Regions from separate parts of the Streptomyces incanus genome, predicted to be linked through region 2. Evidence: riboswitches for the same ligand, from Rfam matches in the RefSeq annotation. Region 2 holds a riboswitch; the other holds the start of a gene.
What was found. A riboswitch is a leader RNA that binds a small molecule or an ion and turns the genes downstream of it on or off. The one in region 2 is predicted to bind glycine.
Positions count from the first base shown of each region.

Region 1 (4,032 bases), on a different contig from region 2:
GGACGGAGGTCGGCGTGAGAAGCACCGGCGACGGTATGGCTGGGGGTGCCCCCGGACATGGTCTCGGGGTGAGCGGTCCGTACCCTCCCCCAGGCTCTCAGCTCCGCGCGAGCGGGGCGTATGCCCATCACGGCAACGCGGCCGATCCTGCTCCGCAGCGACCGGCGGCCGTGCCGAGCAGCGGAGGGGCGGCGACGTCCATGGCGTCCGAGGAGATCGGCTACCGCGGTCCGACGGCCTGCGCGGCCGCCGGCATCACCTACCGGCAACTGGACTACTGGGCTCGCACGGGGCTGGTGGAGCCGAGCGTGCGGCCCGCCCACGGCTCGGGGACACAGCGGCTGTACAGCTTCCGGGACGTCGTCGTCCTGAAGATCGTCAAGCGGTTCCTGGACACCGGTGTCTCGCTGCAGAACATCCGCACCACGGTCCAGCACCTGCGGGAGGGGGGCCTTCGCGACCTGGAGCGCATGACGCTGATGAGCGACGGCGCCACGGTCTACGAGTGCGCCACGCCGGACGAGGTCCATGCCCTGCTCCAGGGTGGTCAGGGGGTCTTCGGGATCGCTGTGGGCGTGGTGTGGCGGGACGTCGAGAGCGCGCTGTCGCAGTTGCACGGGGAACGCATCGACACCGGGGAGACACTGATCGGCCCCAACCCGACGGACGAGCTGGCGAGGCGGCGCAACCGCGCCGTCTGAGCCGCTGCGCAGACCGCACGGTCCGTGCCGGCGACACGCGCGGCGGGGCATTGTCAGTGGCGTAGGGCAGCATCGGAGATGTGAGATCCGCGCCCACAGTCCTGCATCTCGACATGGACGCCTTCTTCGCCTCGGTGGAGCAGGCGTCCAAGCCGAGCCTGCGCGGGAAGGCCGTGGTCGTGGGCGGGCTCGGGCCGCGCGGTGTGGTCGCCACCGCCTCGTACGAGGCCCGGGTCCTCGGTGTCCATTCCGCGCTGCCCATGGCGCAGGCGCGGCGGCTCGCGCCGAACGCGGCGTATCTGGTGCCCCGCTTCGCGTTGTACCGGTCGATCAGTGACCAGGTGATGGAGCTGCTGCGGGCGTTGTCGCCGCTGGTGGAACCATTGAGCCTGGACGAGGCGTTCGTGGATCTGGAGGCCGGAGGGGCGGCCTGGGACGAGCGGTCCGCGCGGCTGGCCGGCGCGAAGCTGCGCGCGGACATACGGGCGGTCACGGGGCTCACCGGATCGGTGGGGCTGGCGGCCTCCAAGATGCTGGCGAAGATCGCCTCGGAGCAGGCCAAGCCGGACGGGCTGGTGTTGATCGAGCCGGGGACCGAGCGGGCCCTGCTGGCGCCGCTGCCGGTCCGGACACTGCCGGGTGTCGGGCCGGCCACCGGTGACCACCTGCGGCGGGCCGGCATCCACACGGTCGGGGACCTCGCCGAGGCAGGGGAGGACGAGCTGGTACGCCTGCTCGGCAAGGCACACGGACACGCCCTGCACGCCATGTCCCTGGCGAGGGACGATCGGTCCGTGGTGGCCGAGCGGGAGACGAAGTCGGTGTCGGTCGAGGACACCTACGACGTGGACATCCACGACCGGGTGCGGGTCGGGGTGGAGGTACAGCGCCTCGCCGACCGCTGTGTGCGCCGGCTGAGGGCCGCGGGGCTGTCGGGACGGACCATCGTGCTGAAGGTCCGGCGGTACGACTTCTCGACGCTCACCCGCTCCGAGACCCTGCGGGGGCCCACGGACGATCCGGCGGTGGTGCGTGAGGCGGCGGCGCGGCTGCTGGACCCGGTCGACACGACGGGCGGCGTGCGGCTGCTGGGCGTGGGGGTCAGCGGGCTCGCCGACTACACGCAGGAGGACCTGTTCGCGCAGGCGGCGGGGGAGCGGGACAAGGAGCTGCTGGGCGAGGAAGCGGAGGCGGCAGTGCCCGCGGAGGAACGGCAACAGGCGGGTGCCGAGCGGCGCTGGCCGGCCGGGCACGACGTGAGGCACAGCGAGTACGGCCATGGGTGGGTCCAGGGCAGCGGCCTCGGGCGGGTCACCGTGCGGTTCGAGACGCCCGGGTCGGCGCCGGGGCGGGTGAGGACCTTCCGGACCGACGACCCGGCCCTGCACCCCGCCGATCCGCTGCCGTTGGTGGAGCGAAGACCTGGGGGCAGCGGGAGGAGCGCGGGCGGCCCGAGCGGCGAGGACAGCCAGGACGACGACGGTCAGGGCAGCGACGGTCAGGGCGATGAGGGCACCCAGGACGGCCGGGCCGACGGCGACGCCCGGGGTAGCCAGGTTTCAAGGGCTGGTGCGGGGGCGGTGGCCGGCGTTGCGGACCCGGGGGCCTTGGGCGAGTGAGGGCGCTGCCCTGCGTGGGCCCGGAGGCAGGCCCTGGACGGGCGGGTGCCGGGTCGGTGGTTCGGATGCGCCACGGGTGGCGTCCTCAGGCAGAGTCGTCCCTGCCGGCGAGCCTGCCGAAGTCGTGGTCCGGGAGCGGGGGAGGGGCGGCCGTGTCCAGGCCGTAGTGGTGGTAGAGCTGGAGCTCCTGCTCCGGGGAGAGATGACGGCCCACACCGAAGTCGGGGGCGTCCTTGATCAGAGCGCGTTCGAAGGGGATGTGGAGACCGCCGTCGATCAGCTCGCTCGGCTCCAGGGGGACGAAGGCGTCCCTGCTGAACAGGCCGGTGCGTATCGCCGCCCACTCCGGCACGCCGGTGGCGTCGTCGAGATAGACCTCGTCGATCGTGCCGATCCGGTTGCCATTGCGGTCGAACGCCTTGCGGCCGATCAGGTTGCGCGGATCGATGTCGGTCTGCACGGGCCCTCCACAGGTCGCAAGAATTCGTCAGCACTACAAAACGGCACAATCGGCGGAGCGGCCACTCGAAAGTCCGGGCCTTGCCCTCGCTGGTACCCTGGCAGCGGCTGCTGACCCCGTGCGGGAGAGCCCTCCCTGCACCATCGGAGGGCGCCGAAGGAGCAAATCCTCCCCGGAATCTCTCAGGCTCACGTACCGCATGGACGAGGTCACTCTGGAAAGCAGGGCGGGTGTCGACGGCTCCCGCTCTCACCGACGGTGAAAGCCGGCCGCCCCGGGCGGCCGGTGAAGCTCTCAGGTTGAGATGACAGAGGGGGAGGCCGTCCGGGCACCCGCCATGGTGCCCCTCGAAGGTCGTCGGACCAGGAGGCCTCCGCACATGACCGCCCATCGCATTTCCCTCTCCGAGCTCGAACAGGGAACGCCCTTCGAGCAGCGTCACATCGGCCCCGACCACGAGGCCCGCGCCAAGATGCTGGCGCAGGTCGGCTACGGCTCGCTCGACGAGCTGACGGCCGCCGCGGTCCCGGACGTGATCAAGAACGCCGACGCGCTGGACCTGCCGGGTGCCCGGACCGAGCCCGAGGTGCTGGCCGAGCTGCGGTCGCTGGCCGACCGCAACGAGGTGCTCGGTTCCATGATCGGGCTGGGGTACTACGGGACCTTCACGCCGCCCGTCATCCTGCGGAACGTCATGGAGAACCCCGCCTGGTACACGGCCTACACGCCGTACCAGCCCGAGATCTCGCAGGGGCGGCTCGAGGCGCTGCTGAACTTCCAGACCATGGTCGCCGAGCTCACCGGCCTCCCGACCTCCGGAGCCTCCCTGCTCGACGAGGGCACCGCGGCCGCCGAGGCGATGGCGCTTTCGCGCCGCATGGGCAAGAACAAGAAGGGCCTGTTCCTGGTCGACGCGGACGCGCTGCCGCAGACCATCGCCGTCATCCGGACGCGCGCCGAGCCGGCGGGTGTCGAGGTCGTCGTCGCCGACCTGAGCGAAGGCATCCCCGCCGAAGTCGCCGAGCGTGAGATCAACGGCGTACTGATCCAGTACCCGGGCGCCTCCGGTGCCGTACGCGACATCAAGCCGGTGATCGACCGGGCGCACGAACTGGGCGCGCTCGTCACCGTCGCCGCCGATCTGCTCGCCCTCACGCTGCTGACGTCCCCCGGCGAACTCGGCGCGGACATCGCGATCGGCACGACGCAGCGCTTCGGCGTGCCGATGGGCTTCGGCGGACCGCACGCCGGA
Region 1 is NZ_JBHSPC010000131.1:8,296-12,327, forward strand. It holds gene ACFP2V_RS33865 (MerR family transcriptional regulator) at 15-701, shown strand; gene ACFP2V_RS33870 (DNA polymerase IV) at 782-2,320, shown strand; gene ACFP2V_RS33875 (PRC-barrel domain-containing protein) at 2,406-2,780, opposite strand; glycine riboswitch at 2,892-2,988, shown strand; gene gcvP (aminomethyl-transferring glycine dehydrogenase) at 3,160-4,032, shown strand, end outside.
Region 1: linked by a shared signal. The riboswitch ahead of gcvP (aminomethyl-transferring glycine dehydrogenase) and the one ahead of gcvT (glycine cleavage system aminomethyltransferase GcvT) in region 2 are both predicted to bind glycine.

Region 2 (4,032 bases):
TGGAGGCGGCGGCGAGGAAGTCCACCGGGTCGTCCTGCCAGTCGGGTTCGAACAGCTTGACCCGGCCGCCGCTCGCGGGGCCGTCCAGCGGTCCGCGTCCGGCGCGGCACAGGGCGGCGACGGCGGGCGGCGGCAGCGGGACACCGACCAGTCCCCCGGGGTTCACGGCGATCCCGGCCTGCGGTGGCAGACCGCGCGCGAACTCCACCGCGGGCGCGACGGTGAACGACATGGGGGAGCCGACGACCTGACGGAACTGTTCCTCGGAGCTGAAGACCGGGACGTACGCCTGGCCTTCGATCTCCATCGTGGGCAGGTCCAGCGGGCCGCTGTCCGGTCCGCCGCCATCGGGCAGCGGTACCCACACATGGCTCCGGCCCAGTACCTCGATGATCCGGCCGTCGGCCGAGGGGAAGCCGAGGGATGCGGAGAGCACCTCCTCCAGCTCGTTGCCGGGCCATCCGCCGTGCGGATGGGGGTGAGTCTGTGCCGGGAAGTCCGCGGAGAAGCCCGCCGGGAAGTCCATCTGCCTACCGCCTGCCTGGAACCACTGCTGTGGCTGAAAGGCTAACCGCTGCCGCGCCCGGCGGTCGGCCCGTACCGCCGCCTGCCCCTGCACCGGCCGCCTGCCCGCACCCCGGCCGCCTGTCCGTACACCGGCCGGCCGTCTGTGCGGCCGTCAGTTCGTGAAGTCGATGCGGTGCAGTGCGTTCGCCGCGTCGCGGTCGGCCAGGACGGCCGAGCCGCAGCCCGCGGGCAGGATGCCGCGCGTCACGGACGCCAGCAGCCGGTCGATGGCGGTGCGGTGGCGCCGGAAGGCGTACCGGGAGACCCCGCGGCCGCGCTCGCGCTGGCCGTCCAGAGCCTGCTCCGGGGGGACGTCGAGCAGCAGCAGATGCAGGTCCGCGCCCCGGCGGCGGGCCTCGCGGGCCAGCCAGCGGCGCACCCAGGCCTGCGTGCCGCAGTCGTGGACGACGATTCCCTCGCCGGTACGCAGGGCGCGCCGCAGTCCGGCGTAGTGGGCGAGGCGGACCAGGGGCCGGTACACCGCGTACGGCAGGAGGCGCGGCATGCCGCGGTCCCAGCGGTCGCGGGTGTCCTGCGAGTCGATGAGGGTGCCGCGCGCCGCGCGCCGCATGAGGGTGGACTTGCCGCTGCCGGGCAGTCCGGTGACCACGACGAGGTCGCGGGGGCCGAAGAGCAGGGCGTGCGGGCTGCGGCCGGCGCGCTCGCGCAGGTCGCGGACGACAGGCGCGGGCAGGGTGCCGCAGGCCCCCCGGGCCGAGGGGGCCTGCGGCTCGGGCAGCGTGACGCCCGTGGTGGTGGCGTACGCCCTGGCCTTGTTCACCGTGAGTCCTCCCCTGGGGGCTGTCCGGCCCTGTGCCCAGGTACCGGACACCTCCCCGCCGAGTGTAAAGAGACGGTAACGCCGGGTGCCTCTGGTTTCCGTCCCTTTCCCGATACAGGCCTGTCACAGCCGTCCGTGAACACCCGAATACCCTGTGCTTCTCCCAGAAGGGTCCCCCTGCCGCGGCCCCGCGATGCGTGCAATGATGAGCGCGCCAACTGCATACCGGCCGTTTGAATCCGCGCGGGAGAGTCCTCGGCACCGTTGCCGCCGGGGCGCCGAAGGAGCAAGTCCCTCCCTTGAATCTCTCAGGCACCGTTACCGCGTGGGCGAGGCACATCTGAAAAGCGGGCCCCGCGCGAGTCGCCGGTGGCTCCACCCAAGGTGCAAGCCGTGGTCGTCCCCTGCGCGGGCGGTCATGGCGAACCTCTCAGGTTCCGATGACAGATGGGGAGGAAAGACCTCGCCTGTCCTGCCCTGGGAGACCGACCGATGAGCAGTACCGAACTCCGCCGGACCGCGCTCGACGCCGTGCATCGTTCGCTCGGTGCCACGATGACCGATTTCGCCGGCTGGGACATGCCCCTGCGCTACGGCTCCGAACGCGACGAGCACAACGCCGTGCGGACGAGGGCCGGTCTCTTCGATCTCTCCCACATGGGCGAGATCACCGTCACCGGCCCGCAGGCGACCCGGTTCCTCGATCACGCGCTGGTCGGCAACATCGGGACCGTCAAGCCCGGCCGCGCCCGCTACACCATGATCTGCCGCGAGGACGGCGGCATCCTGGACGACCTGATCGTCTACCGGCTCGACGACCCCGAGGCCGGGTCCCCCCGCTACCTGGTCGTCGCGAACGCCTCCAACGCCCAGGTGGTGCTGGACGCGCTCGTGGAGCGGTCGGCCGGCTTCGACACCGAGGTCCGTGACGACCGCGACGCGTACGCGCTGCTCGCGGTGCAGGGCCCCGAGTCCCCCGGCATCCTGCAGTCCCTCACCGACACCGACCTCGAGGGCATGAAGTACTACGCCGGGCAGCCCGGCACGGTCGCGGGCGTCCCCGCGCTCATCGCCCGTACCGGCTACACCGGCGAGGACGGCTTCGAGCTGTTCGTGAAGCCGGAGCACGCGGTCGAACTGTGGCAGGCGCTGACCAAGGCGGGCGAGGGCATCGGGCTGGTCCCGTGCGGGCTGTCCTGCCGGGACACGCTGCGTCTGGAGGCCGGCATGCCGCTGTACGGCAATGAACTGAGCGCCTCCCTGACGCCGTTCGACGCCGGGTTCGGCCGGGTGGTGAAGTTCGAGAAGGAAGGCGACTTCGTGGGCCGCGCCGCCCTGACCGAGGCCGCCGCCCGCGCCGAGGCGACCCCGCCCCGCGTCCTGGTCGGCCTGGTCGCCGAGGGCCGCCGGGTCCCGCGCGCCGGATACGCGGTGGTCGCCGGGGGCGAGGTGATCGGCGAGGTCACCTCCGGCGCGCCCTCGCCGACGCTGGGCCGGCCGATCGCGATGGCGTACGTCGACGTGGCGCACGCGGCGCCGGGCACGGCGGGCGTCGGCGTGGACATCCGCGGCAGCCACGAGCCGTACGAGGTCGTGGCGCTGCCGTTCTACCAGCGGCAGAAGTAACCGTCACGGAGGGCCCCGGGACGGCTGATGCTGTCGGCGAATCCGGTGAACCCGGGGCATGAGCCCGCCGACCGTGACACTTCCGGGAATGTGTCACGGTTCGCCGGAGTACCAGGGCCGTCGGTACGGGCTCGCGAGGCCCGGAACGCCGGGCCGAACCGACCACAGCATCACGGCTTCCGGGCCCTTCCCCGTCGTCGTGGGTCGTCGTGGGTCGGCGCGCAGGTCCTCGTACGTCGCCGTAGGGTCTTCAGGTCCTCGCAGGTCCTCGCACGGATGAGCCGGGCAGATCGTGCCTGCCCACGCGCTTGTCCCGTGCTTCCCGTAGTTTCCGAGTCATCAGCAAGTCCACCGCTTACAGGAGAATCCAGGTCATGAGCAACCCCCAGCAGCTGCGTTACAGCAAGGAGCACGAGTGGCTGTCGGCCGCCGAGGACGGTGTGTCGGCCATCGGCATCACCGAGCACGCGGCCAACGCGCTCGGCGACGTCGTGTTCGTCCAGCTCCCCGAGGTCGGTGACACCGTGACCGCGGGCGAGACCTGCGGCGAGCTGGAGTCGACCAAGTCGGTCAGCGACCTGTACTGCCCGGTCACCGGCGAGGTCACCGAGATCAACGAGGACGTGGTCAGCGACCCGTCGCTGGTGAACTCGGCCCCCTTCGAGGGCGGCTGGCTGTTCAAGGTGCGGGTCGGCGAGGAGCCGGCCGACCTGCTCTCCGCCGCCGAGTACGACGCCTTCATCCAGGGCTGAGGAGGCCGTAACCGCATGTCACTTCTGAACACCCCGCTGCACGAGCTCGACCCGGACGTCGCCGCGGCGGTCGATGCCGAGCTGCACCGCCAGCAGTCCACCCTCGAGATGATCGCCTCGGAGAACTTCGCCCCGGTCGCGGTCATGGAGGCCCAGGGCACGGTCCTCACCAACAAGTACGCCGAGGGCTACCCCGGCCGCCGCTACTACGGCGGCTGCGAGCACGTCGACGTGATCGAGCAGATCGCCATCGACCGGGTCAAGGAGCTGTTCGGCGCCGAGCACGCCAACGTGCAGCCGCACTCG
Region 2 is NZ_JBHSPC010000014.1:67,042-71,073, forward strand. It holds gene ACFP2V_RS05170 (enhanced serine sensitivity protein SseB) at 1-526, opposite strand, end outside; gene ACFP2V_RS05175 (AAA family ATPase) at 680-1,348, opposite strand; glycine riboswitch at 1,583-1,682, shown strand; glycine riboswitch at 1,683-1,805, shown strand; gene gcvT (glycine cleavage system aminomethyltransferase GcvT) at 1,841-2,974, shown strand; gene gcvH (glycine cleavage system protein GcvH) at 3,349-3,726, shown strand; gene glyA (serine hydroxymethyltransferase) at 3,742-4,032, shown strand, end outside.